2 regions of the Mesorhizobium sp. M1D.F.Ca.ET.043.01.1.1 genome follow, and region 2 is predicted to be linked to the other one. Evidence: riboswitches for the same ligand, from Rfam matches in the RefSeq annotation. Region 2 holds a riboswitch; the other holds the start of a gene.
What was found. A riboswitch is a leader RNA that binds a small molecule or an ion and turns the genes downstream of it on or off. The one in region 2 is predicted to bind fluoride.
Positions count from the first base shown of each region.

Region 1: another riboswitch for fluoride. It lies ahead of crcB (fluoride efflux transporter CrcB); the one in region 2 lies ahead of EJ067_RS08470 (cation:proton antiporter).

Region 1 covers NZ_CP034444.1:920,020-934,949, reverse strand. The annotation lists gene uvrC (excinuclease ABC subunit UvrC) at 1-1,461, shown strand, start outside; gene pgsA (CDP-diacylglycerol--glycerol-3-phosphate 3-phosphatidyltransferase) at 1,567-2,163, shown strand; gene moaD (molybdopterin converting factor subunit 1) at 2,165-2,422, shown strand; gene EJ067_RS04880 (molybdenum cofactor biosynthesis protein MoaE) at 2,424-2,903, shown strand; gene EJ067_RS04875 (YbaY family lipoprotein) at 3,256-4,023, shown strand; gene EJ067_RS04870 (hypothetical protein) at 4,253-4,519, shown strand; gene EJ067_RS04865 (DUF1194 domain-containing protein) at 4,579-5,364, opposite strand; gene EJ067_RS04860 (helix-turn-helix transcriptional regulator) at 5,530-6,597, opposite strand; fluoride riboswitch at 6,903-6,965, shown strand; gene crcB (fluoride efflux transporter CrcB) at 7,061-7,447, shown strand; gene crcB (fluoride efflux transporter CrcB) at 7,455-7,868, shown strand; gene EJ067_RS04845 (DUF190 domain-containing protein) at 7,883-8,221, shown strand; gene EJ067_RS04840 (hypothetical protein) at 8,236-8,442, opposite strand; gene ndk (nucleoside-diphosphate kinase) at 8,621-9,043, opposite strand; gene EJ067_RS04830 (hypothetical protein) at 9,220-9,453, shown strand; gene EJ067_RS04825 (DUF1905 domain-containing protein) at 9,457-9,753, opposite strand; gene EJ067_RS04820 (glutathione S-transferase family protein) at 9,792-10,484, opposite strand; gene EJ067_RS04815 (DinB family protein) at 10,539-11,051, shown strand; gene EJ067_RS04810 (hypothetical protein) at 11,273-11,851, shown strand; gene EJ067_RS04805 (GGDEF domain-containing protein) at 12,114-12,899, shown strand; gene EJ067_RS04800 (hypothetical protein) at 12,930-13,349, opposite strand; gene EJ067_RS04795 (DUF982 domain-containing protein) at 13,602-13,904, opposite strand; gene EJ067_RS04790 (hypothetical protein) at 14,048-14,233, opposite strand; gene EJ067_RS04785 (hypothetical protein) at 14,293-14,604, opposite strand; gene EJ067_RS04780 (ATP-dependent helicase) at 14,726-14,930, opposite strand, start outside.
Region 2 covers NZ_CP034444.1:1,696,030-1,710,959, reverse strand. The annotation lists gene EJ067_RS08485 (adenylate/guanylate cyclase domain-containing protein) at 1-1,874, opposite strand, end outside; gene EJ067_RS08480 (MFS transporter) at 2,277-3,530, opposite strand; gene EJ067_RS08475 (Chromate resistance protein ChrB) at 3,514-4,056, opposite strand; fluoride riboswitch at 4,162-4,223, shown strand; gene EJ067_RS08470 (cation:proton antiporter) at 4,343-5,509, shown strand; gene EJ067_RS08465 (universal stress protein) at 5,511-5,930, shown strand; gene EJ067_RS34915 (hypothetical protein) at 5,923-6,228, opposite strand; gene EJ067_RS34910 (hypothetical protein) at 6,435-6,728, opposite strand; gene EJ067_RS34905 (hypothetical protein) at 6,727-7,569, shown strand; gene EJ067_RS34900 (hypothetical protein) at 7,566-8,072, shown strand; gene EJ067_RS34895 (hypothetical protein) at 8,069-8,275, shown strand; gene EJ067_RS34890 (hypothetical protein) at 8,272-9,093, shown strand; gene EJ067_RS08450 (DUF190 domain-containing protein) at 9,143-9,481, shown strand; gene EJ067_RS08445 (DUF2306 domain-containing protein) at 9,747-10,307, opposite strand; gene EJ067_RS08440 (metalloregulator ArsR/SmtB family transcription factor) at 10,482-10,802, shown strand; partial or broken gene EJ067_RS08435 (NAD(P)-binding protein) at 10,855-12,276, shown strand; partial or broken gene EJ067_RS35175 (FMN reductase) at 12,508-12,708, shown strand; gene EJ067_RS35170 (hypothetical protein) at 12,923-13,162, opposite strand; gene EJ067_RS08415 (NAD(P)-dependent oxidoreductase) at 13,684-14,487, opposite strand.

The DNA of each region.
Region 1 (14,930 bases), 780 kb from region 2:
CTGCTTCGAAGCTGCACGGATTCCTTCTACGAGAACCGCACGCGGCCCTGCCTGCTTTACCAGATCAAGCGCTGCGCCGGACCTTGCACCGGCGAGATTTCGCATCAGGGCTATGGCGAGCTGGTTGCCGAGGCGAAGGACTTTCTCTCCGGCCGCAGCCAGAAGGTGAAGACCGAGATCTCGGCCGCCATGCAGCAGGCCTCGCAAGAGCTCGATTTCGAGCGCGCCGCCATCTATCGCGACCGCCTCGCGGCGCTCTCGCATGTGCAGGCGCATCAGGGCATCAACCCGCAAACGGTCGAGGAGGCGGACGTCTTCGCCATCCACCAGGAAGGCGGCCAGACCTGCATCCAGGTGTTTTTCTTCCGCACCGGCCAGAACTGGGGCAACCGCGCCTATTTCCCCAAGGCCGATCCGGCGCTCGAGCCGGCCGAGGTGCTGGGCTCGTTCCTGGCGCAGTTCTACGACGACAAATTGCCCGCGCGGACGCTCCTCCTTTCCCACGCGGTACAGGAGCAGGAGCTGCTCGCCGAGGCGCTCTCCACCCGCGCCGGCCGCAGGATAGCGATCTCGGTGCCGCAGCGCGGCGAGAAGAAGGATCTGACCGACCACGCGCTGCAGAACGCGCGCGAGGCGCTCGGCCGCAGGCTGGCGGAAACCTCCACCCAGGCGCGGCTGCTGCAAGGTTTTGCCGAGACCTTCGGCCTCGCAAAGCAGCCCGTGCGCATCGAGGTCTACGACAACTCGCACATCATGGGCACAAATGCGGTCGGCGCGATGGTCGTCGCCGGGCCGGAAGGTTTCGTGAAGAACCAGTACCGGAAATTCAACATCCGCTCGACCGAGATCACGCCGGGCGACGATTTCGGCATGATGCGCGAGGTGATGGAGCGGCGCTTCTCGCGGCTGCTCAGGGAGCACGGCGATGCCAAGTCTTCAGGCGGGGCGGGCCCGGAAGCCGAGGACGATGCGGCCGAGGATCTCGTCGAGGGAAACGGCAGCTTCCCGGCCTGGCCCGACGTCATCCTGATCGACGGCGGCCAGGGCCAGATGACGGCGGTGCGCAAGATCCTGTCCGATCTCGGCATCGAGGATCGCGTCGTGGCCATCGGCATCGCCAAGGGACCGGACCGCGACGCCGGGCGCGAGCGCTTCTTCGTCAAGGGCCGGGATTCTTTCATGCTGCCGGTGCGCGATCCGGTGCTCTATTTCGTCCAGCGCCTGCGCGACGAGGTGCACCGCTTCGCCATCGGCTCGCACCGGGCGCGGCGCAAGAAGGAGATGGTGAAAAGCCCGCTCGACGAGATCGCCGGCATCGGTCCCGGCCGCAAGCGGGCGCTGCTGCTTGCTTTCGGCACAGCCAAGGCGGTCAGCCGCGCCGCGGTCGAGGACCTGGTCAAGGTCGACGGCATTTCCGAGCATGTGGCGAAGCTGGTCTACAACCATTTCCATGACAGCTGACCATTCTTGCGCCAATTTTCAGGCGACCAATCGAATCTCGCCTGTTGACCCGCCACATTGGCTTCTGATTTGAGTACGCAGGCGGAGAAGAGTTCCCGATCAGACATGGCCCAGCGCGCTTTCAACCTGCCGAATATCCTCACCTACGCCCGCATCGTAGCGGTGCCGCTGGTGGTGCTGTGCTTTTTCCTCGAAGGCCATCTGAAGTCGTCCGACTTCGCCCGCTGGTCGGCACTGGCGATCTTCCTGCTCGCCTCCATCACCGACTATTTCGACGGTTACTTCGCGCGCGCCTGGCAGCAGACGTCCAACATCGGCAAGATGCTCGACCCGATCGCCGACAAGCTTCTGGTCGCCACCTGTCTGCTCCTGCTCGCCGCCGACACCGACCGGCATGCCGGCATTGCCGGCTGGTCGCTCTGGGCGGCGATCATCATCCTGTGCCGCGAGATCCTGGTTTCGGGCCTGCGCGAATATCTGGCGGCGCTGAAAGTGTCGGTGCCGGTGACGCAGCTCGCCAAGTGGAAGACCACCATCCAGATGGTCGCCATCGCCTTCCTGCTCGTCGGCCCGGCCGGCGACAAGATCTTCCCGCTGACCACCCAGATCGGCCTGGTGCTGTTGTGGATCGCGGCGCTCGTGACCCTCTACACCGGCTACGACTATTTCCGCGCCGGTCTGAAGCACATCATGGACGAGTGAGATGTCAACGAAACTTATCTATTTCGCCTGGGTGCGCGAGCGGATCGGCAAGCCGGAAGAGCATGTCGAGCTGCCGGCCGGCATCGAGACGGTAGCCGACCTTTTGCGCTGGCTGAAGTCGCGCGGCGAGGAATACGAAAACGCGCTGCAATATCCGGACGTCATCCGCGTCGCCATCAACCAGGAACATGTCGGCCACCGCGAGAAAATCGCGGGCGCGCGCGAGATCGCGCTGTTTCCGCCGATGACCGGGGGCTGAGATGGCGAGCGCCGTCGTGCCGGCCATCCGCGTCCAGCGCGAGGATTTCGACATTGCCGCCGAGATCGCCGCCTTGACGAGGGGCCGCGCCGACATCGGCGCCGTGGTCACCTTCTCGGGGCTGTGCCGCGACGAGCGGGGCGCGCTTGCGGCGCTTGAGCTTGAGCACTATCCCGGCATGGCCGAGGCCGAGATCGGCCGCATCGCCGCAGAAGCCATCGAGTGCTGGCCGCTGCAGGGGCTCACCGTCATCCACCGCCACGGCAAGATCGCGCCAGGCGAGAACATCGTGTTGGTCGTTGCAGCCTCCGCCCACCGCCGGGCGGCCTTCGAGGCGGCGAATTTCCTGATGGACTACCTGAAGTCGCGCGCACCATTCTGGAAGAAGGAGCACCGCGCCGATGGCTCCGAGGGCGGCTGGGTCGAGGCCAAGGAGGCCGACGACGAGGCCGCCGGCCGCTGGAAAAAATCGGATGGATAAACTTCGGGCGAGGTACCGGGAAGCCCAAAGTCGACCGCGCACGGCCTCAGAGGCAGCCGAATGTCTTCGAAATCCAGCAAATGGCTGTCCGTAGCATCTGCGCTCGATAAGGCGCCACGCAAACTCGTGCTCTGCCCGTCCTGCCAGACAGCGACTCTCGTCGTACATGATGTACCTTTTGGCGACGAAGGCAGGTTCGAGCGCTGGGTTCATTGTCCTCTATGCGAGGACGGCACGCAGATCTTATATGGCCCACAAAATTCAAATTGATCCACTGCTGGCTGCGGCCATTGATTGACCGCAATCCTTCCTGAACCTGCAATCGGTTTGATTTGCTTTGCGGAGCAGGGTCATGCTGGACAGGATCGCGGAGTTCTTCATCTTCGGCCTGGTGCCGCTGGTCGTCGGCGTGCTCGCCGTGCCGGAAATCTCCGGCGCCGCGGAGAAGACATTGACGGGCGAGGTGACCTATCGCGAGCGCATCGCGCTGCCGCCCGATGCCGAGCTTTCGGTCGAGCTCGCCGACGTGTCGCTTGCCGATGCGCCGGCGACGATCATCGTTCACCGCAAGATCGTGCCGGCCGGCCAGCTGCCGACCAAGTTCGAGTTCGGCTTCGATCCCACGGCGGTCAAGCCCGGCAGGACCTATGCGCTGCAGGCCCGCATCACCGTCGAAGGCCGGCTGCTGTTCGTCACCGACACCCGCCACCGGGTCGATCCGCTGGACGGTAAGCCGCAGACCGTCGTGATGAAGATGGTGGCGCCCGCCACCGAGCCGGATGCCGCGGCGCTCTATGGCCAGAGCTGGCTCATAGAATATATCGACGGCGTCGGTGTGATTGCCGACCCGCAGGCGACGTTCCGCGTCAGCGAAGCCGGAAAGGCCGGCGGCAAGGGCCCGTGCAACAGCTACTTCGCCAACGCCAAGGTCGACGGCGAGAAGATCGAAATCAGCAACATCGGCTCGACCAAGATGGCCTGCGCGCCGGATGTGATGGCGCAGGAGAAGGCGCTGTTCGACGCGCTCGGCAAGGCTGCGTCATACCATGTCGACGCCGGCAAGCTCGTCATCGCCGACAAGGACGACCGCGTGATCCTGCGCTTCAACGCCGCGAGCTGAGGTCTCGACAAAGGGTGCTACACGCCGGGGCGGCGCGAAGGATCGCAAGCTGGGTCTTTCCTTGCACGCCACGACAATATCCCACGACTGCCGGAATAATCCGGGCGCCCGAGGCGTTACCTTTTCAGTAAGGCGGGCAGGCAAAAGGGCTGTTTCCAAAAACATCCCTTCACTGAAGCCGCCAGACCGAATGCGCGGCTCGATCTGGCCACTCAAAAGGAGACCAGACATGAAAAAGCACGCGCTCATCCTTGCCACTGGTGCGTCGCTCCTCGCCTTCGCCGGCATTGCGAAGGCGGACGATCACCTGTTCAATGCCACACAGCATGGCCTCAGCCTCGACAGTCAGCCCTACCAGACCAACAAGGCCGGCCACAGCGGCGATCTTGCGCCTGGGCAGGGCAGTCCGTTCACCGGCGAAGAGACGAAGACGCCGGCCACCGACACGGATGCAGCCAACCTCAACGCGAATGTGAAAGAGCGTCAACCGAAATAAAGTCAGCCCGCCGTGAGGGCGGCGGGTTTTCTCACCGCAGAGCGTGTCGCCATCATCAGCTAGCGCGGGGCAGTTCCAGGCATCGAACAGTCGAATGCGGGGGAGCCCGGTGTTGTGTAGGAAGCGAGACTGGGTCGTGAGGGCAGGCCGGCGATTTCTAGAAGCAGCTTTCGCCGGATCGCCACCTCGAACATGGCGAGATCGTCGATTCCGATCACAAATGCGTCCAGCCCGCCGATGACGCAACGCTCATAGTACAAGGAAAGATATCGTCGGCCAAAGGATTGAAAGCCGTTGGAGCCACTATGCGGAAGCGATACCGGCAGGCCGTTGATGGTGATTCCCGAGCTTGTCAGCATGTCGCGTATCGGTTCGACCGGCAGGCCGGCATTGTTCGGGCCATCGCCTGATATGTCGACGACCCGGCGCTCGCCATCCGCCTGATTGTGCGCCAACAGACCGGCCGCTGCCAGCAACCCACCGGAAATGGACGTACCCGCTTCCGCGACGATTGGTTTCGTCGAGAGGGCTTCGGCCAAGCGCTTTGCATCGTCGGCACTGCTGACAATCGTCCACGGCAGCACGACGCGTTGATATGCTGGCCCGGCCCACTCAAGGTAAGAGACAGCAATCGCGCCGCGAGCGCCTGATCCGATTGCTCGTGCGAGGTCTGGGTGGCGGAAGGCACTGACATAACCGTCGCGCTGGACCTGCTGCTCGGCGCGAGTCATCGAGGATGAGACATCGACCGCGAGGACCAGTTCGAGGTCGACGCTGGGCTTTCGCAGGCTACCGGCCGCTGTCGGAGAACAGGGGCCGCTGGCGAGGAGCGTCAGTATCAACAAATATGATGTTGCCGGCCCCGATTGTTTTGGAAGGACGGGCCTGTTTCGCCACCCCAACATTGCTGCCATCCGGCATAGCCCGGCGCGCGGCCGCGGTTTCGAGAGTTCAAGGGGACTCTGGGCTGGCAGATCGTGGCACGCTTCACCCGAACGGGTGAGGGCTGTTCAGTACCGCGAAGGCGCGCGTAGGCGCGACAGTAGCGCCGTGAGCTCGGCCTGGCGATGCGTTCCGGTCTTGGCGAGAATCGCGCGGAGTTGAGTTCGCGCCGTTTCGCGGCCGATCGCCAGCCGCGCGCTCGCCGCGTCGATGCCGCCGCCAGTGGCAAGGCTGGAGGCCAGCCGCGCTTCGGCCGCGGTCAGCTGGAAAGCCAGGCCAAGCAACCGTTCCGACGGGATCTTTTCGCTGACGAGATCGGTGAAGCTAAGCAGGAAGTCACCACCGTTGAACAGATCGCGCACGAATGACGTCATCGGCACGATCTCGGCCAGAAGCCAGAACAATCCGTCACGGGTGACGACCTCCGGCTCCGCCAGAAACGTTTCGTCTCGCGCGCTTGTGGCGGCCATATGGATCATCCGCTGAAGACGTGAATCGCTCTCGCGATCCGTCGCGTGGATGCGGCTGTGTCGGACCATAAGGCCAGAGCCGAACAAGGCGTCCGCGTGCTTGTTGCAACGTCTGAGACCGCCGCGGCTATCGAGCAGCGCTGCCGCACAATTGAACTGGTCGAGCATGGTCAATGTCGGGTCAAGCGAAACATCCCAGATCTTCTCGGCCAGACTGACGATGCGGGCTAGGTCCGGCGCCACGCGCAGAAAATGCTCGGCTTCCGACATTTCAAAGGGGCCGCCCTTTGTGGCATCGCGGTACATCGACAGGACCCATTTGCGTCGCTTGACCGGGAAAACCACGGCGGCCCACAACTCGCGATGCCCCGGACGGGCTATCTCCTGATAGTAAGGCAGGAGCCTTCGTTCCTCCGGCGTGGAGATTTCGTCTTCGACTGTGAAGCAGGGTGCCGATTTCGGCAGCAGCGGCTCCCTTTCCGGATGCGGGTCGGGCGCGTCTCGAGCGTTCTCGACCCAGAGTTCCGTGAATTCAGCGTGTTCCAGCGAGTCCGGCGTCGGTCTGGTTCGCTTGCTTTGATCGCTGCGGAACGGATGCGTGTTGTCGTGGGTGCGGACAGCGCAACTCGTCACGCCCAGGCAATCAGCCAAGTTTTGCAGGGCCACCGGCCACCGTCCGAATTCGAAGGCGGCATCGTAGCAATCTTCGATCGCGGATGCGATTCCCCGGCTGGCAGCCATTCGAATTGGCCTTCGTCGATAGTGGGCCACCGCTGGTCAATTTATCACAACTCGCGGGGTTCGAAAAATCGCAAGCAAGGCGGATTTGCGAACGGGAATTGGAATGTGGGTTTCGGGAGGAAACACCGTTTTTCCTTTGATCTCGATTGAGGGCCGCTGGCGGGCGGCAAGGCAAGTCTAGTCGGGCCACCCAATTGACCAGGTTTGTGAAAACACATAGTTTTCGCCGACAGAAAAATGGGGATGGGGTTCCCCCGAAACCGCCCTTTTGGGCTGATGACTCCTGCCAGGCGTGCTTTCGCGCGGCAGGATTTGTTTTTCCGCTCGCATCATGCCTGTTTTGGTGAGGTGATTCCTGTGTGGAATCGCATTGGAAAGGCATGAAGCGATGACCCTTGCGGCTTGCGCCCTGGTCCTGATCGGGGGCTTCTTCGGCGGTATTTGCCGCTTCTTCCTGTCGGGCCTGGTTGGCCGCAGCGTCGGCGAGACCTTTCCCTGGGGCACGCTGGCGGTCAACGTCTCCGGCGCGCTGGCCATCGGCGCCTTCGCCGGCGCGGCGCGGTCGGTCGGCGGCATCTTTTCCGCCGAGCTGGTGCGCGACCTGATCGTGGTCGGCCTGTTCGGCGGCTATACCACGGTATCGTCCTTCTGCCTGCAGACGCTGAACCTGGCGCTCGACGGCGAGCGGCGGCTCGCTGCCTTCAACGCCGTCGCCTCGGCGGCGCTCTGCGTGCTTGCCGTTGCGCTCGGCTTCTGGGCCGTCGTGGCAGGGTAGGACGCCGGTGTCCGGAAACGATAGACAGACGACCCTGCGGCTTTATCTGGCGGTCGGCTGCGGCGCGGCAGTCGGCTCGCTGGCGCGCTTCCTGTGCGGCTACGTCATCGTCTCGCTGCTGGGCTGGAGCGCCCTTCTTGCAACGGCTTTCGTCAACGTCGTCGGCTCCTGGGTCATCATGTTCTTCGCCACGCTGACCCGGCCGGACGGGCGCCTGATGGTCGGGCCCGCCGGCCGTCAGTTCGTCACGAGCGGCGTCTGCGGCGGCCTCACCACCTTCTCGGCCATGAGCCTCGACACCTTCATCCTGCTTTTCGAGGGCGACCTTGGCCTCGCCGCGACCTATCTTGCCAGCGTGCTCGTGCTGTCGCTGGCGTCCGCCTGGCTTGGCTACGCAATGGCGACCAGGATCAATCGATAATCAGGGAGGAGAACATGGAACTTCCCAGCCAATGCGTGCTGCTCAGGATCTTCTTCGGCGAGGACGACAAGGCGGCCGACGGCAAGCCGCTGCATGAGGCGATCGTCATCAAGGCACGCGAGACCGGCATGGCGGGCGCGACTGTGCTCAGGGGACCGCTCGGCTTCGGCCGCTCGAGCGTGCTCCACACCGCCAAGATCCTGCGGCTGTCGCAGGACCTGCCCATCGTCGTCGAGATCGTCGACGCGCCGGAGAAGATCGATGCGCTGATCCCTCAGATCAAGGCGCTGACCAGCAGCTGCCTGATCACCAGGGAGAAGGTCGAGGTGATCCGCTACGGCGACGGGGATTGAACCCGACCGTTCGATCAGCCATGGCGAAGACGACGGCTTATCGAGTCTTCGTCGAAAATGCCCGCGGAAAAGAGCTTCATGGCTTCGATCGCCAGCTCGGAGGCTTCGGGGCTGCCGCGGGTGATGCCCCGCTCGTCGCAGACCTGGTCATAGATACGCTTCAACAGGACGAGATCGTCCGGATAGGCAACGCCGCTTTTGGAAACATGGGATTTGATCATGCTTCCCTCCCTTTTCACGGGCGGAAGCGTGGTGGTCGCTCACAGCCGGCGACGCCCTTGCAACTTGTCGCCGATGCCATGGAGCTAGCGCGCGCTTCGCGTTTGTCCATCGCGGAATGAAGAAAGGGCGGCGTCGGTCGAGCGGCGCCGCCCTTATTCTCAGTCAAACGGCCAAGGCTCAGCCGACGATTTCGGTGTCCGAGAACCAGTAGCGGATCTCCTGCGCGGCGGTTTCCGGCGCGTCCGAGCCGTGCACCGAATTTTCGCCGATCGACAGCGCATGCACCTTGCGGATGGTGCCCTCGGCGGCGTTGGCCGGGTTGGTGGCGCCCATCACTTCGCGGTTCTTGGCAATGGCGTTCTCGCCTTCCAGCACCTGCACGACGGTCGGGCCCGACGACATGAACTCGACCAGCTCGCCGAAGAACGGACGATCCTTGTGGACGGCGTAGAAGCCCTCGGCCTCGCGGCGGCTCATCCACACGCGGCGCGACGCGATGACGCGCAAGCCCGCGTCCTCCAGCATCCTGGTGATGGCGCCGGTCAGGTTGCGCTTGGTCGCGTCCGGCTTGATCATGGAGAAGGTGCGTTCGATCGCCATTGGGTCGTCCTTGTTCTGGGAATGGAAATTGGAGTGGCGGGCTCTATACAAGCCGCCCGGCGGCTTGCCAAGGGGAGGCGGATTCTGGTCAATGCGGACTGTTTGCGGGATAATTAGACGGCTGCGAGCGCGCTTCGCATGGAGGTCCCGGTGTCGCGGCAGCGGAGCTGGAAGCGATGAACCGGCCTCACCTCAGGCGCGGCGATGTCGCCGGCATTCTCCTGATGGCCGTGGTTCTTGCCGCGATCGTCTTCGTCCTGCTGTTCTTTCCACAGCGCGGGCAGCAGAATTTCGGCTTCGGCCCGGAATGGCAATGCGCTCGCATGGAACAAGGCGATCCGATCTGCGTCAGGCTTGTCGACAATGGCACGCCGAAAAGGGGCGCCGAACAAGAGCGCGCGCCAAAGTAGACGCTACAGCTCGATCTCTACGGTCAATGCCGGAGCGTCACCGGCCTTCAGTCCTTCGCGTTGCCGCACCGAGGCCTTGACCGGCAGAAGCAGGCTTCCGGACGCCTTGTCGGGGAAGAGCGACGTGCTCCATCTTGTCTTGCCGATGACGGCCGTCACGCCGAGCGAGCCCCAGGGCCGCGCCCGCCCTGCCATCGCCGTCTTGATCCGGGCCGCGAGTTCCGCCGGCAGCGTCACGAAGTGCCAGCCGCCCTTGCCGGGATAGACCCAGATCTCGCCCTGCATCTCATAGCGCAGCATGGCGATCCCGCCGCCCGCGGCCCCGCGAGATCATCCCGTCACGCCGCGGCCGCGACCTGGCGGCCGATGCCGTCATGCAGGCCGAGGCAGCGCTCGAACCACTGGGCCACGCTGTCGTCGGGCTCGAGCAGCCGATAGGGCGAGGCGATGCGCCCCCATTGCAGCGCGCCGAAGACGATGTAATCGGCAAACAGCGGCGATGCTCCGCCGATGAAAGGCTGGTAGCTGAGCATCGAGCGCAGCGGCTCCAGCGAGGCGCGGAAGCCGGCGAGCCCGGCGTCGCGGTTCGCCACCACATCTTCCAGCCGCTTGCCGTAACGCTCCTCACGGCTCCTCCGGAAATAGGCGGCGTTTGCCTCATCCTGCATCCCATTGAGATCCGTCAGTGCCACGGTCGCGACGTAAGGATGGATGGTAAGCTGCGACCAACGCTCGATGAAGCGCGCCATTGCCTTGCCGCCTTCGCCGGAAAACAGCGTCGGCCGTTCCGGATAGGTCTCTTCGAGATAGAGCGCGATGGCGAAGGAATCGCCCACCACGCGGTCGCCGTCGCGGATCACCGGCACCGTCTTCGACACGCCGCCCTCCACCTCAGGCACTTCCAGGAAGCGCGTCGGCACCTTGGTGGCATCGAGCCCCTTATGGGCCAGCGCCATCTTGGTCTTCCAGCAATGCGGACTGAACGGGCGGTGGGCGTCGTGGCCGACGAGGTCATAGAACAGAATGGTCATTGCGGTTCCTGCGGGTTAGGAAGAGCCGGGATTCGTTGCGAACCAGATGGAAGAATGAAACAGCATTTCATGATGTTTGCGGCCTACAATCAATGGGCCAATGCGCGCATCTACGATGCCGCTGCCGATCTCAGCGACGAGGAATTCAACCGCGATACCGGCGCCTTCTTCGGCTCTATGATGGGAACGCTCAACCATATCCTGACCGCCGACCGTATCTGGATGAAGCGTTTCACAGGCGAGGGGCACGCACCGTCGTCCCTTGACGCCATTCTTTACAAGGCGTTGCCACCGTTGCACAGCGCGCGCGAGGCAGAGGACATACGGATCATCGACTGGCTCGGCGGCATGAGCGAGAAGGCGCTCGCCGGCCGCTTCTCCTACATGACGCTTTCCGATATGCGCACAGTCTCGCAGCGGCTGGCGCCGGCGCTCAGCCATTTCTTCAACCACCAGACCCATCACCGCGGCCAGGCGCATATGTGCCTCACCGTGCTCGGCAGGCCCTCGGTGCCGCTCGACCTGATGCTGTTCCAGCGCTCCGAGGAAGGCCGCGCCTACGCCTGAAGCTTGCTCGGATCTGGCTGGCCAATCCCAAAAATCTAATGCAATTTCGTCTATATTTTTAAAACGACAATATCGTGTTTGAAAACCACGATTAGCCATATGCGCAGAAGCTAAAGAAACCAAAAGCGCACTCTCGGCGTATCTCCTGTCTTAAAAAGTGCATGCGAGTGACATTGCAACAATGCTGCAATGCGGAAATAGAAAACCACAAGGAGAGTGTTATGGCTAGTATCGCAAAGAGATTCGCCAGCACGTTGGCGAGTGGTGCAATCATCGCTGTTCTTGCCATGCCGGCGAACGCGCAGAGCGTCGGGCTTGGAGGGGTTGGCGGCGTATCGGTAGGCGGCAACAGCGCCGATGCCAACGCGGGCGGCCCAAATGGGGCTGACGCCAATGCATCCTTCGGCGGCGGCAGCACCAGCGCCAACGTTTCGATCGGCGGCACGAGCGGCGCCAACGGAACCGGCACCATCGGCGGCGGCGGTTCCACGGCCACGGCATCCATCGGCGGGACAAACGGGGCCGGAGCCGATGCGACTTTGGGCAACGGCACCAATAGCGCGCTCAACGCGACGGTCGGCGGCACGAGCGGCGTTGGCGCCGGTCTTGGCGTTGGCGGCATCGTTCCTGGAGCTCTCGGCGCGACACCGCCCGGAACCCCGAACGTGGCTTCCGCCGTCGCCCAACTGTCGAGCAGCCAGCTGGCACGGATGAAGAAGCGCTGCGTCGATGTGCTCAGCAGCGAAGGCACCTACGACCGCGATCTCAGGGCGCTCTGCCTGATGATTTCGCGTCGCTGACAGCGCCGCAGGTGGCATAGCCGGAACCAAGCTGTGAGGCTCTGCGGCACTCTCCTACCGTGTCGCCGGCCGCTGCCGGCTGCATGCTGACGAGATCCTCCAGCCGTCGGAGGGCCCGCTGCGGTGGTGGGCCCTCTGACGCTTCAACCTTCGAGAGATCGAAAGGACAACTGGTTAACCAACGTCGCATTGAAGCCAATGTATTAGGATTTCGTTTGCGCTCGCACTGCACAATGGACCCGTTGCAGTGGGAGCGAATGCCATGCGCATCGATTTGTCCGCCACCAGTTGGGGCAGGGTGGTGGCTGTTACGGTCGCCGGCACCGCCTTCTTCATTGCTGCCGCCTTCTTTGTCGATTCCTTCAACTTTCCTTCGCTGTCGCCCGAGGCGCTGCTCTGGGCCAAGCTCACCGACCTGTTCCTACCGCTCATCCTGGGCGGTTCCTTCCTGTTCTTCCTGATGTGGAAGATGCGCCAACTGGCCATCACCCAGAAGGAGCTCAGCATCGTCGCTGCGACCGACAGCTTGACGGCGGTCTTCAACCGCGGCGCGTTCTCGATGCTGGTCGAGGCCTATCTCAACCAGGCCCGCAGCCATGACGTCGCCGATGCCGGCGCGCTGCTGATCGTCGACGCCGATCATTTCAAGTCGATCAACGACCGCCTCGGCCATGATTGCGGCGACGAGGCGCTGAAGCTGATCGCCAGGACGATCCAGGGCCAGCTCCACGGCGCCGACATCGTCGGACGCATCGGCGGCGAGGAATTCGCGGTCTTCCTTCCGGGCGCCGACGCAACGCGCTCCTTCCTGGTCGCGGAATCGATCAGGCTGCGCATCCGCGAGGCCGACTTCGCGCCCGGCGGCCAGCCATGTCCGCTTTCGGTTAGCATCGGCGGCATCGCTTTCAGCGGCCCCACCACCTATCACGCCATGTTCCAAGTCGCCGACAGGCATCTCTACAAGGCGAAATCGAACGGACGCGACCAGGTGAGCTTCGAAAGCCCGCGCAACCGGTTATCCGGCGGGGCCGCCAGCACGTTCCACTGATCGGTTCTGTGCGACGGGCCTTACCGGCTCTCACTGGCGGCTGCGATTGAGCAGCGGCCTGTGCTGGCGGATGAGCCGGCGCTCGATGTCGAGACAGGGCCTGATCAGGCCCGCGGCCGTCAATGCCGGCTCGGGCTGATGGACAACCGCCGTCAGCATGCCATGCGCGGTCAGCAGGCCCAGCCACTTCAACGCTTCCCATTTCGGCGTCGCGCCGCCGTGCCCGGCCAGGCTCCGGTTGATATAGCCGGGATAGGAGAGCAGACGCTTGCCGGCCGATGCGCCGCAAGTGCCGATCCTGACCGGCTTGCCGTCGGCGGTGATCCAGACATAGACGGCCTCGCAAAGCTCGCACACCTTCGGGTCGGTTACCGTGACCCGGATCGACGACTTGTCGCGGCCGAGCCTCATTTCCGCCGCCGGTTTGAACTGGTCGTGATCGAGAAACATTGGCATCCCTGCTGCATGTCCGCAAACCTGCACGGGGAAGGCGAATGTTCTGTGCGCTGTTTCACGCAGCCGGCTGGTCTGTGCGCTGTTTCACGCGGCGGACCGTTCTATGCGGTGTTTCATGCAGCGCGGGAAAAGTTCGCAGGGGGCCGGCCAGGCAGCGGCATGCATAGGGGAAGACAGGAAGACCCGTCTGAGAGCCATCTCAGACGGGTCTAGTCGGGCCGTTGTCGGCGTCAGGCGGGGCCGATCTCAGGCGGCGAAGCCGCTATGGCCGCGCGCGACCGGCTTTACCGAGACGATCGGCTGATCCGACGGCCACAAGATGCCGGCCGTCACCGCGAAGGTGATCAGCGCATCGCGCGCCGATTCGGCGGAGATATCTCCGGCCCGTGCGGCTTCGCAGGCCTTCGCCGCGGCGCCGTAGCTCAGCCGCCGGCGCGACGGCGGGAACTCGGTCAGGAACTCATGCATGTCGGACAGCGAAGCGATCATGCGCTTGTGCCCGGCGCCGACACTGACTGCGACCGGCGTGAGGAAGAACCTGTCGTGCATTGAGACCTCTCGGATTGGGGCGGAGGACGGCGGGCTGCCGGCCTCGGTCTGGACGCCACACAACGCGCCTTTGGGGCGCGAGGTTCCACGTTGGGAGATCTTTTCCTGCCCGCCGCCAGAGGCGGCAATCGCGAGGCAGATCGTCATGGGCCGGATCTGGTCGTGATTGCCATCTCCGCCGGGGGTTGCGGGACGTGGTAATGTGCCGACAACACCAGCAGGAGGATGGCAACCCCTGCGAACAACATCGCAACAATGTTGACGAAGAGCTGGCCGGCCCGTTCGGCAAGCCGTTGCCGCCAGTTCATCGCCGATGGGATCAAGCGCATTGTCCACCTGTCCTACAGACGCCGCCCAGCGCGGCGTCAATTTCGTGAAGGGATGGCTCCTAATATCGCCAGCCTCTATGGCGGCCACAGCTCCAGACTCTCTTCACGACCCAATGATGGTGGTGCCAGCGCTTGTGCACCCTGACCATGCAGTCGCGATGGTGACGATAGCTGCGCCAGTCGCGCATCTCGTATCGGCTGCCGTAGCGCCAGTTGTCGTCGCGCATGTGATGGCGGCGCCAGTAGTAGTCGTCATTGTACCGGCCCATGTCGTCATCAGTGGTGATGGTCAAGCTTGTTGCCTGCGTCGCAATCGTTGTCGGTGCCATGGCAGCCACGCCGAGCATGGCGGCTAGAATAAGATTCTTCATTGCAGCCTCCTCGCATTAGATTTTCCTAACGGAAATCCATTGCCGGGTGAAAAGTTCCATAGCGAAGGCTGCAGGGCGGTTGCCCGTTGTGTTGGCGGGTCGGACGATGTTCGGGCGGATGCTATTTCCACATGCCGCGCATGCGGGCACCGAGATCGACCTTGACGCCCGGCCTTTGGCGCGGGTCGTCCTTGATCGCGGCGCTTGCCCAGGATGACTGCTCGAAGGCTTGAAGCATCGAAGCCGGAATGAAGCGGGTGCGCGAGGCATAGACGTGGCGGTCGCCGCGCGCCGGCTGGTTGTGCGGATAAAACCGCTGCGGCACC
Region 2 (14,930 bases):
ATTAGCTCGGCTCCGATCAGTTCCGAGAGCGCCGTCTCCAATTCACCGGCAGGCATGTCGCTCACGCTCGCCAGCAGCGCACGATCGAACTCCCGCCCAATCACGGCACCGACTTGCGCGGCATGCCTTGCGGAGGGCGGCAGGCTGTCGAGCCGAGCCATCAGCGCGTCCTGAAGTGTCACGGGAACCGTGACTGCAGGCAGAGATCCCAAAAGGTCGAAGTGATCTCCTGCGTCGACAAGGACGTTGAGATCGCGCATCGCCTTGGTCAATTCCTCGATGAACAGCGGAACGCCGTCGGTGTGCGCGACGATCTCGTTCAAGACTTCCTGCGGAAGACGCTTGCCCGCAACGGCCTCGGCTACTGCGGCCGCCTCAATCGGATCGAGCCGTTCGAGCACGATCCAGTCAACGTGTGCGCCGCTCCAGGTCGGCTTGAACTCCGGCCGAAAAGTGACGAGCAGCAGCACGGGCAATTGGGCGATCCGATCGTTGATCCGATCGACCAGTTCCAGCGTCGTCGGGTCGAGCCATTGTGCGTCCTCAACGACCATGAGCAGCGGATGCCGCGTCGCGAGCTCCTCAACCCAGTTCAGCAGCGCTGCAAACGTTATGGTCTTCCTCTGCTGAGGGGTCAGATCACGTAACGAATGCTGCTCGCCGGTTCGAGCGCCGAGCAGATCGGCGATGACAGGGATGGCGCCGGTGGTATCGGACAAAGCCCTTCCCAGAAGAAGCTCGAGCTTCCTGAACGGTGTTTTGTCCGGGTCAATGTTTGCAAACTCCGCAGAGCGCCGGATTTCCGAGATGACGGGCCGTAGCGCCGAGTTCGTGTAGTACGGCGAGGCGTCGAAATGGATTGCCTGGAGCCGGTCCCCTCTCAGTCGATCCCCGAAAAAGCGCACCAGTCTCGATTTTCCGATCCCGGGTTCCCCGGTTACGAGGACAACCTGGCCCATCGTTCGCCTGACCCGCCCCCAGCGCTCGAGCAGCAGATCAATCTCGCGGCCTCGGCCGACGAACGGCGTGAGCATCGTGCCGTGAAGTCTCTCGAACCGACTTTCACTGCGCCCGATGCCGTGGACCCGCCAGAGGGCTACCGAGGGGCCTATCCCCTTGATCGGCAGCCTTCCCAGGTCCTCCAGGTCGAAAATCCCTCCGACGAGGTGCCGGGTGGTTTCGGAAATCACAACCTGGTCCGGTCCTGCCGCCTGCTGCAGCCGTGCTGCGAGGTTCGGCGTCTCCCCGACGATCTCGTCCGGGCGCTCTGCCTCCCCTTCCCCTAGACTTCCGATGACCACCAACCCTGTGGCAATACCGATGCGTGCACGAAGGTGAGGAACCTCTTGCGTCTTGATTCCACCGGCTGCTGCCACAATGCGAAGGGCAGCCTTGACCGCCCGTTCAGCCGCGTCCTCCTGTGCCTTCGGCCAGCCAAAATATGCAAGAATGCCATCGCCCAAGAACTTGGCGACGTGCCCTCCGAAACGGTCCACTTCTTCGGTTACCGCGCTTCGGTAACGCCGCATCACCGCCCGCAGTTCTTCGGGGTCGAGCTGTCGGCTTAGCTCGGTCGACCCGACGAGGTCGACGAACATCACCGTGAGCTGCCGCCGCTCCGCCTCTGTAGGGGCAGATAAAGGCAGCGCCGTCTTCAGCGATGCGGATGCGCCAATGGGCGCCGACCTCGAAACTAGGGCCAGTGAGGCAATCGCATCGAGCAGCTTGCGCCGGTGACCGACGGAGGTCACGCCGAGTCCCGTCAGATCCTCGGCCCTCAGGTGGGCAAGAACCTCTCCACTAATATCGTTGTCGCGAAAGGCCTTCTCGTATTGTCCCAGGCCGATACCGCGAAGCCAGGTGGCGATGTCCACGTCCCCCTCCTGTATGAAAGTACAATAATACACCAAAAGCCATCATGGACGCGTGAAAACGGGTCCGAGGAGGGTCGATTCGGCCTCAGCCTGAAGGTCCACTTAATAGGACCAGAAATGTCTGGAAGTGGCGGCGCAAGAATTTCCTTCCGGAACCGGAACTGATGACCCAAGTCGGCCATCCGCTGCGCAGCGGAAACTTCGCGAGAGGGTCAAAAGCCGCCATCGACTAAGCAGATCGCTATTGGCCAGAATGGGCCAGTACCGTCCCCAGAGTTCAACTCTGCCGTCGCCCAAAGCAGACACCGTCGGCAGCACGCGAACGCACGGGAGATCGTTGTTGCTCCGATGCCGACATCACAGGGATCTAACGCCGGCCGGCTCCGCGCCTTTGCGCGCAGCTCAGCGCCCCGAAGAGGCCAGCCGTGTTCGCAATCCCAACGGACCAATCAGCGTGAGCGCGGAGAACCCGGCACCGGCAAGGAAAGTACCGGCAGGACCCACCGCGTCCCACAGGCCTCCGGCGATCATGCTCGCTGCCAGCAGTGCGACACCTGTAGCCAGGTTGAACATTCCGAAGGCCGTGCCGCGTAGCTCCGCGGGCGCTGCATCAGCAATCAGGGTAGCGAGCAAGCCCTGGGTGAAACCCATGTGTAAGCCCCACAGCACCACCCCGATGCCGAGGCCCAAAAGACCCGGCGCGAGGACCAGGGCAAGGTCGGCGGCAGCAAGCAGCAGCAAGCCCGCGATCAGGATTGTTACCCGATCAGTCCTGTCGGAAAGTACCCCGACAGGGTATGCCGACAGCGCGTAGGCGACGTTCATTACGACCATCACGGCAGGCACCAGCATGAGGGGCAGCCCGATTGCCTGTGCTTTCAGCACAAGGAACGCTTCGCTGAAGCGGGCCAATGTGAACACGGTGGCGACGACCACGATCCCCCAATATGTCGCCCCGAGGCGTCCAAGCTCGCTCCGGTGCAGCGGCAGCTTCACGCGCCGAAGATTCGAGGGCCGCTCCGGCTCGTGCACAGCTATGGTGATGAGCGCGAACGACAGAAAGGCAGGAAGCACTGCGATCCAGAACACCGTCCGGAAATGATTGGCCGTGAGCCACATCAGGCCGATTGCGATGAGAGGGCCGAGGAAGGCGCCGACCGTGTCTAGCGACTGCCGCAGGCCAAAGCTGGCGCCACGGAGGTGGGGCGGACTGATGTCGGCAACCAGGGCGTCGCGGGGCGCTCCGCGAATGCCTTTGCCGACCCGATCAATGAAACGGGCCGCCACCAGCCATCCGACTGTCGGCGCGAGCGGGAAGATCGGCTTGGTGAATGCCGCAAGGCCATAGCCGAACGCCGCCAGCCATTTCCGCTTGCCCAGCCAGTCACTCAATGCGCCCGAAAAAACCTTCGTCACCGACGCAGTCGCCTCGGCGATGCCCTCGATCATGCCGACGGTCAGAGCGGACGTGCCAAGCACCGTCACCATATAGACCGGCAGCAGGGCGTGAATCATTTCCGACGAGATGTCCATCAGCATCGAGACAAAGCCCAAGGCCCACACGCCGGTCGGCACATCGCGCCAGTGCGAACGGAGCCCCTCGGCATTGCCGGCTGCTGCCGCCTCTTTCGCCTGATCTTCAGCGGTTCTCGTCATGAGCGTCGAACACCTGTTTGGCATAAGCGTCCAGCAGCGCTTCACAGGCGTGAAGGCGCTCTTCGGCCTCCACGGCCAGCGCCGCATTGTAGAAGTCCAGCTTGCGGATTTTCTCGAGCCAGCCCTGCAGTTTCTTCAAGTCGACGTCGTTCTCTTCCAACTCGGCGTAGGTGAAGTGGTTGGCCGCCCGCTCTTTTGCGATCTCGCCCTCGAAGTCCGCGCATTTGTCGATGAACTCGCGGTATGCCTCGTCCCGGTCGGCCTTGAAACGGGCAATGACCTTCTCCTCCTGCGCGCGATCGAGGGCGACGGTCTCCAGGATCACGGATTCGCCGCCCATCCCGGCGACCTCGTTTTCCAGCATCTTCAGACGACGGACATGGTCATCGCTCTTGGGCAGCAGGCAAACGCCATTCTGCAAATAGACCGCCCCCATCCCCTTCAGGCGCCGCCAAAGCGCGATGCGCCTGGCGGCGGGCTCGGGCGGGACCTTGTAGGTCAGCAGTAGCCATGGGCGAGTTACCATGTCAATCATCATATTGTAACGGCCGTAACATTTCAATTGTGCAAGGTGCCCCGATGCGAAAGCCGCGAAGTCGCCCTTGCCGAGTTCCGGCTCGACTTCCTATGTTGTTTGGAAGGGGATGGAGTCCCCCAAAACCGCCTTGAAAGGCTAATGACTCCTGCCGAGTGGAAACGCGCGGTGGGAGTCGAGTCAGGAGATCGGCCCGCCGCGAGGCGGGTTTTTTTGTTGCCCGTCACCACCATGCTACCAACGCTGCCGGCCCGCCGGGCTGGAAGAGGAGAGCGCGATGGAGAATGTCTGGCTGGTCTCTGCGGTCTGGTTAGGACTTGCTCTTTTGGCTTCGGTTATTTCGATCAGGGTGGCGATGTCGGTCGCCCTTGTGGAGATCATCGTCGGGGCTGTGGCCGGCAACACCATCGGTCTGCACCTCACCGAATGGGTGAACTTTCTGGCCGGGTTCGGGGCGATCCTGCTGACTTTCCTGGCCGGCACCGAAATCGACCCCACCGTGGTGCGCAAGCACTTCAAATCGAGCATGTCGATCGGCGTCGTCGGTTTTCTGGCGCCCTATATCGGCGTCTTGCTCTATGCCCACTACGCCATCGGCTGGCCCTGGCCGCAAGCCCAGATCGCCGGGATATCGCTTTCGACAACCTCTGTTGCCGTCGTCTACGCTGTCATGGTCGAGACCGGCTTCAACAAGACGGAGATGGGCAAGATCATTCTTGCCGCCTGCTTCATAAACGATCTCGGCACCGTGCTCGCCCTCGGCGTCGTCTTTGCGCATTTCGACTATTGGCTGGCGCTGTTCGGCGCCGTGACGGCGGTGGCGCTCTGGATGCTGCCACGCTTCGCGCCGTGGTTTTTTGCAAGGGTGGGTCACCGCGTCAGCGAACCGGAAACGAAGTTCATTTCCCTGGTCCTACTCGGCCTCGGCGGCCTCGCTTCGGTTGCCGGCAGCGAGGCCGTGCTTCCGGCCTATCTCGTCGGCATGGCGCTGGCACCGGCCTTCCTCGCCGACCCGGAGCTTCCCCACCGGATGCGCATCATCGCCTTCACGATCCTGACGCCTTTCTATTTCCTGAAGGCCGGATCGCTGGTCGATTTCCATGCCGTTCTTTCGGCCGCCGGCCTGATCGCGGTCTTCCTCGCGATCAAGATGGCCACCAAATTCGTCGGCATCCTGCCGCTTACCAAGGCGTTTCGTTTCGAAGCGCGGGAAGGCATGTACACCACTCTGCTGATGTCGACCGGGCTGACCTTCGGCACGATCTCGGCGCTCTTTGGCCTCACCAATCACATCATCGACCAGCAGCAATATACGATCCTGGTGACGGCCGTAATCGGCAGCGCGCTGGTGCCGACAATCATAGCCCAGCGCTGGTTCCAGCCGGACTTCAAGCCGGTCGAAAACGCCGCTCGTTCGGCGAGGCCGGCAGAGGAGGAGGCCTGACATGTACGGCAACATCCTCATAGCCAACGACGGCTCCGACGGAGCCGCCAAGGCACTCGCCGTCGCCCTGAAGCTGGCTCACAGGCTCAAGGCCAAGCTTGCCATGATCTCGGTAGAGGAGATGCCGCGTATGCCGGCGACGATCGACGAAGTCGTCGAGGACAGGCTCGATGAAGATCAGCGGTACCAGAAGGTGATCGCACAGGCGCAATTTCAGGCCAAGGCCGCGCAGGTGAAGCTCGAGACCCATGTCGTCGCCGGTCACGCCGTTCCCTGCATCATCGACTTCATCGAACGTGGTGGCTTCGACCTGCTCGTGATCGGCTATATGGGCCATTCCGCCCTCTACAATCGGCTGATCGGCAGCACGACGGACCGCCTGGTCGAGCTTGCACCCTGCCATGTGCTGGTCGTCAAATGAGGGAGCCATGCCCAAAGGTTCCGTGATAGCGTATGAGCGAGACGCGGCTGCCGACGGCGCAAGTCCGAAGAGCGCCTTGCAGCCGGACGAGCAAAGGGTGGCGCTGCATCCAGAACCTGGGCTTACGGAAAGCATCCTCGGCGGCACGCCAGAGGAAATCGACGCCGAACCGGCCTGCTTCGTCGATCTCAATCTCGACCAGATCGTCGCCGCCGTTACCGCCGGCCGGAGCGAATACAATCTGATCCCGTTCTTCCATGCTCCGGCGCGCATGGTAGGCGCCGTTTGCTACCGGCATGAGGTATTCCGCGACCTTGAAGACGACGCCGTGAACCAGGCGGTTAGGCGATTGCGCAGCGGATGCGCGAAATGCGTGAGACCCTCGCGAAGGCGGCCAAGCTCCACTATCTCCACCAAAAGGAGCGGGTGGTTCTCGATGCCGTTACGGCCTATTGCGACGCCGTGACGGATCTCGGAGGCGATTTCTCCCGCACGCGGTTGCGGTCACGCGGGTTGATCGCGTTCCGGGATTTCGTGGCCCAGCACACCAACTCGAACCATTTCCAGTCGCTTCGTCGGGAGGCGGTGCGGATCAAGGACGAGCTCTCCAACATCCGCTACTGCCTTCACATCAAAGGCAGCCGCATCAGGGTGCGCAAACCGGAGATGGAAATGGATTACAGCGCGGAGGTCGAAAAGACCTTCGACAAATTCAAACGCGGCGCCGTACAGAGCTATCTCGCCAAATTCTCCGATTTCTTCGAGATGAACCATATCGAGGCGGCCGTGCTTGGGCATGGTGGCGCAGCTTTTTCCGGAAGTCTTCCAGGCGCTTCACGCCTTCTGCGAGGCAAGCGGGACCTTTGTCGACCCGAAGATCAGTGCCTTCGATCGTCAGGTGGAATTCTATCTCGCCTTTCTGGAATACATCGCACCGCTACGTCGTGATGGGCTCGATTTTTGTTATCCTGAGATGCTGAGCGGCGGCAAAGATATCAGCAGCGCCGGCGGCTTCGATCTCGCTCTTGCGCAGAAGCTGCATTCTGAGAAAGCGGTCGTGATCACCAACGATTTTCATCTGAAGGGCCCCGAGCGCATTATCGTGGTGACAGGGCCGAACCAGGGTGGCAAGACGACCTTTGCTCGCGCCTTCGGCCAAATGCACTACCTGGCGAGCCTCGGATGCCCGGTGCCTGGCAAAAGCGCCCGTCTCTTGTTGTTCGATCGGCTGTTCAGCCATTTCGAAAAGGAAGAGGACACCCGGTCGCTGCACGGCAAGCTCGAAGACGACCTTCTGCGCATCCACGACATACTCGGTCAGGCAACGCCCGACAGCATCGTCATCATGAACGAGATATTCACCTCCACGACGCTGCATGATGCATTGTTCCTCGGCCGGAAGGTCATGGAAGAGCTTTCCGGGCTCGACCTTCTGGCCGTGTGCGTCACGTTCGTCGACGAACTGAGCAAGCTCAACGAGAAGACGGTGAGCATGGTCAGCACTGTCGATCCGAAGGTTCCAGCCCGGCGAACCTTCAAGATCGTGCGACGACCCGCCGACGGGCTGTCCCACGCCATGGCGATCGCCCGCCAGCATCGCCTCACCTATGAAGAACTGAAACACAGGCTTGCGTCATGAAGCCTTTTCTCCTTTTCAGGGACAGAGACTTCGCCCGGGAAGAGGCGCTGCCCTGGCAAGCAGGGCCGCTTGTGCAGGACCTCGAGCTCGACACTCTGTTCAAGGCGATGGCAGGCCAGGACGAATTCCTCCTCGATGTCGCGCGAAAGGTCATTCTAGCCTCCCTGGAGGACGAGGAGGCGATCCTGTTCCGGCAGGAAGTCCTGCGGGATTGCCTGAGCCATTCGGAGCTGGCGCTCGAACTCTACGCTCTCGCCGTGGAGACGATCGAAAGCGAGAAGAAGAACCACTGGGGCCTCCTAATGGGATATCCCGATACCGTCCTGCGCCGTTCGGTCGAGGTGCTGACAATGTTCGTGTCGCGCCTGCGCAAGTTGAGGACGATCGCCGAGAAGCAGGCTTCCGGCTTCAAATCCGCCGGGTTCCAGGGCTTTTTTGCCATGATCTGCACTGAACTCGACGCCGACACTTCGTCGAAATCCAGTATCATCTCCGGCAGTTGAAGCTGAACGACGGCGTGCTGATGAGCGCCGAGCTGCAGGCCGGGAACAAGGGCGGCAACTACGTGCTCCGCAAGCCTCTCGACATCGACCGGAGTTGGTGGAGGCGCCTTTTTGTGAAGGGACCGCCGGTCCTCGCGTATCATCTCCATCCGCGTGACGAGCAGGGCGCAAGGGCGCTGTCGGAGCTGCAGGACCGGGTGTGAATCTCGTCGCCAATGCGCTCGCGCAGTCGAACGACCACATTTTGAGCTTCTTCACCCAGATGCGCACGGAGCTGGCATTCTACATCGGATGTCTCAACCTCCATGAGCGCCTGGCCGGAATCAGCGAGCCCGTCTGCTTTCCGATCCCGTCCGGCATCGGCCGAGAGCGACAGTCTGCCGAGCAGCTCTATGACGTCTGCCTGGCCCTCAATGTTGGGCAGCCGGTGATCGGCAACGATCTTCATGCCGACGGCAAGAACCTTGTCGTTATTACCGGCGCCAACAAGGGGGGCAAATCAATCTTCCTTCGCGCCCTCGGCCTGGCTCAGTTGATGATGCAGGCCGGCATGTTCGTGGCGGCGGCCAGATTCCCTGTGGACGTGGCTCACGGCGTATTCACGCACTTCAAGCGCGAGGAAGACGCCACGATGAAGAGCGGCAAGCTGGACGAGGAACTCGGCCGGATGAGCGAGATTGTCGATCACCTGGGCTCTGGTTCCATGGTGCTGTTCAATGAGTCATTTGCAGCAACAAACGAGCGCGAGGGCTCCGAGATCGCGAGACAGATTGTCGAGGCCATGACCGAAACCGGGATGAAGGTATACTTCGTAACCCATCTCTTCGAGTTCGCCCACGGCCTATACGAACGCAGTCTGCGGAGCGCGATGTTTCTGCGCGCCGAGAGGCGAGAGGACGGGGAAAGAACCTTCAAATTGAAAGAGTCTGCACCCCTGCAAACGAGCTTCGGCCAGGACCTGTACAATAGAATATTTGAAGGAACGGCGCGCAACGAAGTCAGCGGTGTCAACCACGACTAAGCCGAAGCGATGACGCCGCGTGCCACACCCGCTTGGGAGGAATATGACCATGCATATACCACGACAAGCCGTGCTTCTCCGCATCTTCATCGGTGAAGACGACCGAGGTCCCGACCATCCCCTCTATGAGTCGATCGTTCTCAAGGCTCGCGAGATGCACCTTGCCGGCGCGACGGTGCTGCGCGGCGGACTGGGGTTCGGCCATTCCAGCCGGCTGCACACTGCCAAGATCCTCAGGCTGTCGCTGGATTTGCCTCTCGTCGTCGAGATCGTCGACAGCGAGGAAAAGATCAACGCCTTTCTGCCGGCACTGGAGGGCATCATGCCGAGCGGTCTGGTGACTCTGGAGAAGGTCCAGGTGCTACAGTACGGAACCAGCCGGGAATGAGGTGATATCTGCCTTCGTCGCGTGCGTCATCGAGCGCGCGGTGGCCAGCAACAGCCCCAGGGGCCTCAGCCTTGCGCTGGCCAACCGCAAGCCCCCAGGCGGTGCTGGACTGGCAAGCGGTCTTGACGCAGGATTGGACAGAGGGGCTATTTGTTGCAGCAGTCAGCGGGCGCTGCCCTTGTTCCGGCCGTTCGGCCTCTCGCGTATGCTCGTAAGGGCCGGTGAGGGGGCAGGCAGTTGGAAGCCTGCGGGAGGCGCTCGCCTCTCAATCTGGATTTGCCCATCTGTCGGTTGCCGCTCGCGAGCGATCGAGGTCCAGGACCACCGGGTGTCGAAATAAGGCGCGGAGGATTATCGGCATTCCGAACGCGGCGGGCAGAATCCAAAATGCAATGGCCGGAAGCTCCTTCCAAAGCGGCAGGTTCTTGCCTTTGTCGACGTAAAATGCGGTGAGCATCACGATGTAGGACAGACCCATGCCGGTGAGGTGCAGCCTGGGCCACTGACGCCAGCGTCGCCGGGCGGCGGTGCGTCCGAAACAGGCGGATACGAAGGAAATACTCCCTAACGTGAACAGGTGGGAGCTTTCCGCCCAGCGCATGAGCGATAGGACGCTCATGGTGACGAACACGCCCAACAGGCACCAGAAGTAGAGGATTCCGAACGTGGAATGCCGTCCGCGTCCCTTTTGAGCGAGCATCGCGCCAGCCCCGGTGATCACGGCGGCAAGCCCGAAGAGGACATGGACGCCCACGACAGCGAGAAACACCGGATCGCTGGACGGAATGGGAATGCCCAGGACAATGGTTTCGCCTTCGCTTGCCATGCTCACTCGCCGCCAGAACCCATGCCCGGGATCGGCGACATGCCTCCATCTTCAGAGCATCTATATCACGTTCGACCTGCCATACGTTGACTGTAGGCGAATTCGCTGCCCATATTTCCACAATATTCGAAATTGCCTTGACGGCTTGGCCGGTAAATGCCTATGCCTATTTCCATGAAACTCGAACAAGCAGCAAAACAACTCGAAGCGCTTGGAAATCCGACGAGGCTCAAGCTCTATCGCTTGCTCGTCCGAACCGGCGAGGCGGGTAGGCCGGTGGGAAGTCTTCAAGAGACGCTGGGTATTGCCGCTTCGACGCTCTCGCATCATTTGCATCGCCTGGTGCTGACCGGATTGGTGACCCAGGAACGGCAGGCAACGACACTTATCTGTCGCGCCAACTATCCCGTGATCAATGGCCTGATCGGCTTCCTAGCGGACGAGTGCTGCGCGGATGCCGTCTGCGCTTCGACGGAGGCGGAGGGTGTAGCTTAGCTTCTCCTTCTGTCCATTATTTCGATAATTCTGGAGGCATGGAAGGTGGAAAATGACGAACCTTGGAAATCTTCCGGTTGCCGTAATAGGCGGTGGGCCGGTCGGCCTGGCCGCAGCGGCGCACCTTGTCAGCCGCGGAATCCCCGTAAAGCTCTACGAGGCTGGCGCCCAGGTCGGGACGAACCTTCGCGATTGGGGTCACGTCAGGGTGTTCACCCCCTGGCGGTATTGCGTCGACACAGCCGCCCGAAAGCTTCTTGAGAGCCATGGATGGCGAATGCCAGTAGCAGAGGCATTTCCAACGGGCGTTGAAATCGTCGGCCGATATGTAGCGCCGCTTGCCAGTCTTCCCGAACTGGCACCGTCTATCGAAACCAACGCGCGTCGTCGCGATCTCGCGATGGGGAGCCGACAAGGTCCTAAGCAAGGGCCGGGAAGACAAGCCATTCATGCTTCTGGTAGACGCCGCTGACGGTAGACGCCGTAACAGCGCCCGTGCGGTGATCGATGCGTCAGGCACCTGGCAAACACCAAACCCCCTCGGTGCGGGCGGCATACCGGCCGAAGGCGAAGCGGAACTCGGCAGCCGGATTGCCTATGGCATACCGGACGTTCTGGGTAAGGACCGCCATCTCTATGCAGGCCGCATGACGCTGGTGGCGGGTTCCGGTCACTCGGCCGCTAACGCTCTTCTGGAGTTGGCCGAGCTTGCCAAGACAGAACCATGGACTTCGGCGATATGGCTGACGCGTGGCACCGACCTTGTCCGCATCTACGGTGGCGGCGACCTTGATGCCTTGCCGGCTCGTGGCGAGCTCGGATCGGATGCCAGAGATCTCGTTGAGGGCGGCCGCGTCCAGCTAATCACCGGCTTTGCAACAACGGCAATTCGCGAAGTCGACGGTCGCCTGGTGGTGGAAGGCTTATCGGGGGATGGCAAGCGAACGGTTGGTCCCGTCGACAGGATCGTCGCCGCGACCGGTCAGCGTCCGGACCTGTCGATTACGAGAGAACTTCGGCTTCACCTTGATCCGTGCCTCGAAGGCGTCAAGGCGCTGGGGCCGCTTATCGACCCAAACGAGCACTCTTGCGGCGATGTTCCGCCGCACGGTCACCGTGAACTCAGCCACCCCGAGCCCGACTTCTATACCGTCGGTATCAAGAGCTTTGGCAGGGCGCCAACCTTTCTGCTGTTGACCGGCTATGAACAGGTGCGCTCGGTGGCTGCGGCAATTGCCGGTGATCTGGCATCCGCCGATGCGGTGCATCTGGCGCCGCCCGAGACCACCGGGTCTGCACAACTACGAGATCCATCTCTTCGATCTCGGCCGCCTCGAAAGGCTGTTGTGGCGGCCTGGTGCCGAAAGAAGTCGACGCCTGTTGCGTTGCCGACGCCGAAGCGAAAGCCGGTGGTAAGAGCGGCTGCGCTTTCGTGAGGATGCTTGCCGAGGGTGAATGGCGGCTGAGACGTTGATCGCAGGACATGCGGTGCTGGAGCTTCGTCGCACCTTCTGCATGCCTCAACGCCAGAAGCGCCTCGTGTCGACAAGGGCGTCGTGTGCTTCCGCGGCGTCCTTGAGAAGTTTGGACTTGTCCTCGGCGCTGTAGAGGTCCCCCGCACCAGCCACGTCCGAAAGTTCCGCGCCGCCAACATATCGGGGGCGGTGACGAGATCGTTGAGACTGCCGAGCTGATCCTGCAGGTCCTCCATGTCGAGCATCAGCTCAGGCCGTTGTTCGGTTTCTTCGAGGCTTTCGCGCTGCCTACTGCCGTATACGCGACCGACAAGGACTTCACCGAGGGCGTTCTCCGGTCCGAACTGATCCTGATGCGGGCGACGCAGGCTGTTGACGAAATTGCAGTTCTGCTTGCTAACCGGTCAGGTGTCAAACTAGCGGCAGAGTAGGTTTACAGCGCTACCCTTGGCGCTAACCAAGTACCCGCAGAAACCGAAACATTAGCTTGCGGAGTCTCAATGAGCTCCGCCTGATGTGGTCAAGGACAGCTGGCGCAAGGCGGTCGGGCTCACAAACGTCAGCTTTCCACCCCGTTCCCGGAAGGACGCAGCCGGCGAGCTTCGGGTAATCTGATGAGGCTGACCGGCTGCACCGGGGTCAGTCTCATCCCTTCCACATGGTTGAGCGGAGAAGGGCCTGCATATGCTCTGCCAGGTCGAGTTCGCCGCGCGCCTCGATCTCCAATAGGTATCGCGCCTTGGCCCAGCGATCGCCCTCCCTGACGGCAGAGTACGCGCAGATGGCCAGCAGCGCCTTTTCCTCTGCTCGGCTGGCTCTGTCGTAGTCGCGGATGCTTCCGCCCCTTTCGTGTACGGCCTTGCCAAACTCCGCGTATGCTGTCATGTGCGCCTCAATCAGTGCGCGCAGTTCGGAATGGCTCTTGGTCTCGGCTTGGCAGCTCTGTGGCGAGAGCCGCTGCCGCAACCGTCGAGGCGACAACACCGCTGCTGGAGTGAAAGAGCAGCGCACGGCGATTGATCCTGGACGTGTGAACTCTCCTCTTCAATTTCTGGCAGGCAAATCGGGTGTCGCAGAAACCACCGCACCGTACCACGAAGATTCGCACATTCATGTCAGGATGCGTGGCCGTCACAGCGCGCCGCCAACCTGACTAGATGATGCGGGCAGGCTGGCTGTACTGGTCGTAAACCGGAAGGGACGCTTTCCCTGCTCGGATGCCGAAAGCCGACCGCCAGCATTCGGCCCCGAAACTGCCAGTCAGCAACGCGCCCAATATCGGACGTCAAAGCCACGTTGATCAACTTCCAAAAGCGGACTTCGTGTAAGCGGTGTTCTCAGGCCACGGCCTTGAGCTCGGTGGCGCGGTCAGTCGCTCTTATCAATTCGAGCGACGCGAGAACGCGCTACTCAATCCGCGCAAGGTCACCGTCGAACCCCATCTGCGTGTAGGGGCCGCCGTGGAATTGCCGCGAGATCGGATCCTCAGAGTCCGGAGTGCGCAAGATGTCGGCCGCATGGTCCTCCGAGTCGTCCTGCGGCCGATAGCTGAGGAACTCGATGCCTGCATTGCGGTAGCGGTTGCGCCTGTTGTTGGAGACGCCGTAGACGACAATGAAGTGATAGTCGGGAGCATCGATGCAGCATCCGACTAACTGCACTGCGTCGCGCGGGCTAAGCCAGACATGGAGCAGACGCCGATCAGCGGGCTTGTCGCGAACGGCGCCGATGCGCAGGCAGGCGACCGAGATGCCGTGTTTGTCAGCAAACAGGCGTCCGACGGCCTCGCCGAACACCTTGCTCACCCCATAGAGGCCGTCCGGCCGCGGAACGACCGTCTGGTCGATAAAGCGGGCGCGTCGATAGAACCCGACCGCGTGGTGCGAGCTTGCATAGATGACGCGACGCACGCCTTGTCGCCGCGCCGCCTCGAACACATTCCAGGTTCCGACCACGTTGTTGGGCAGGACCTTATCCCACGTTTCCTCGCCCACGATCGCGCCGAGGTGGACAACACAATCGACGTCGCGCATGGCGCCTTCTACCTCGGCGAGATCGGCGAGATCGGCGCGCACGATCTCTTCGCCGGCGCTTGCCGGATCGAGTGGCGCGATGTCGGAAAGGCGCAGCACCGCGTATCGTCCGCGCAAGCCCTCACGCAAGATGCTTCCGATTTTCCCGGCCGCGCCGGTGATGAGAATGCGATTCATGCTAACCTCTTCTCAAAATCTGATGCGGCCGGGCGCTGCAAGCTCGGATGGGTGTTAGCTCGGCTTGCCGTCTTTCAGCTCGCAAGCACGCGTCAAGTTTCGACCGCTAACGACCAGTTTGAGTCAGACTTCAGAGTATGGGTGCACTTTACAGTAAGGCGATGTGCCTAGCCATCGGCGGACCGTTGATCCACCGCCCAGCTCAGGCCGTGCAGAAGGCGATCAGGTGAGCGCTTACCGCGGAATGTAGACCCAGGGCAGGAGATCGTCGATCTGGCTGTTGGGGTGGCGGGTTGACGATCCTGGTGAGCACGTCGGACTTGCGAGCCTCCCGTCGCCAGGTGAAGACTTGCTGCGGTCGCAGCCCGTGGCGGCGGGCGACCTCCGAGATGACCACGTTCGGCTCCAGGGTCTCTGCAACGATCCGCGCTTTCTCGTCAATT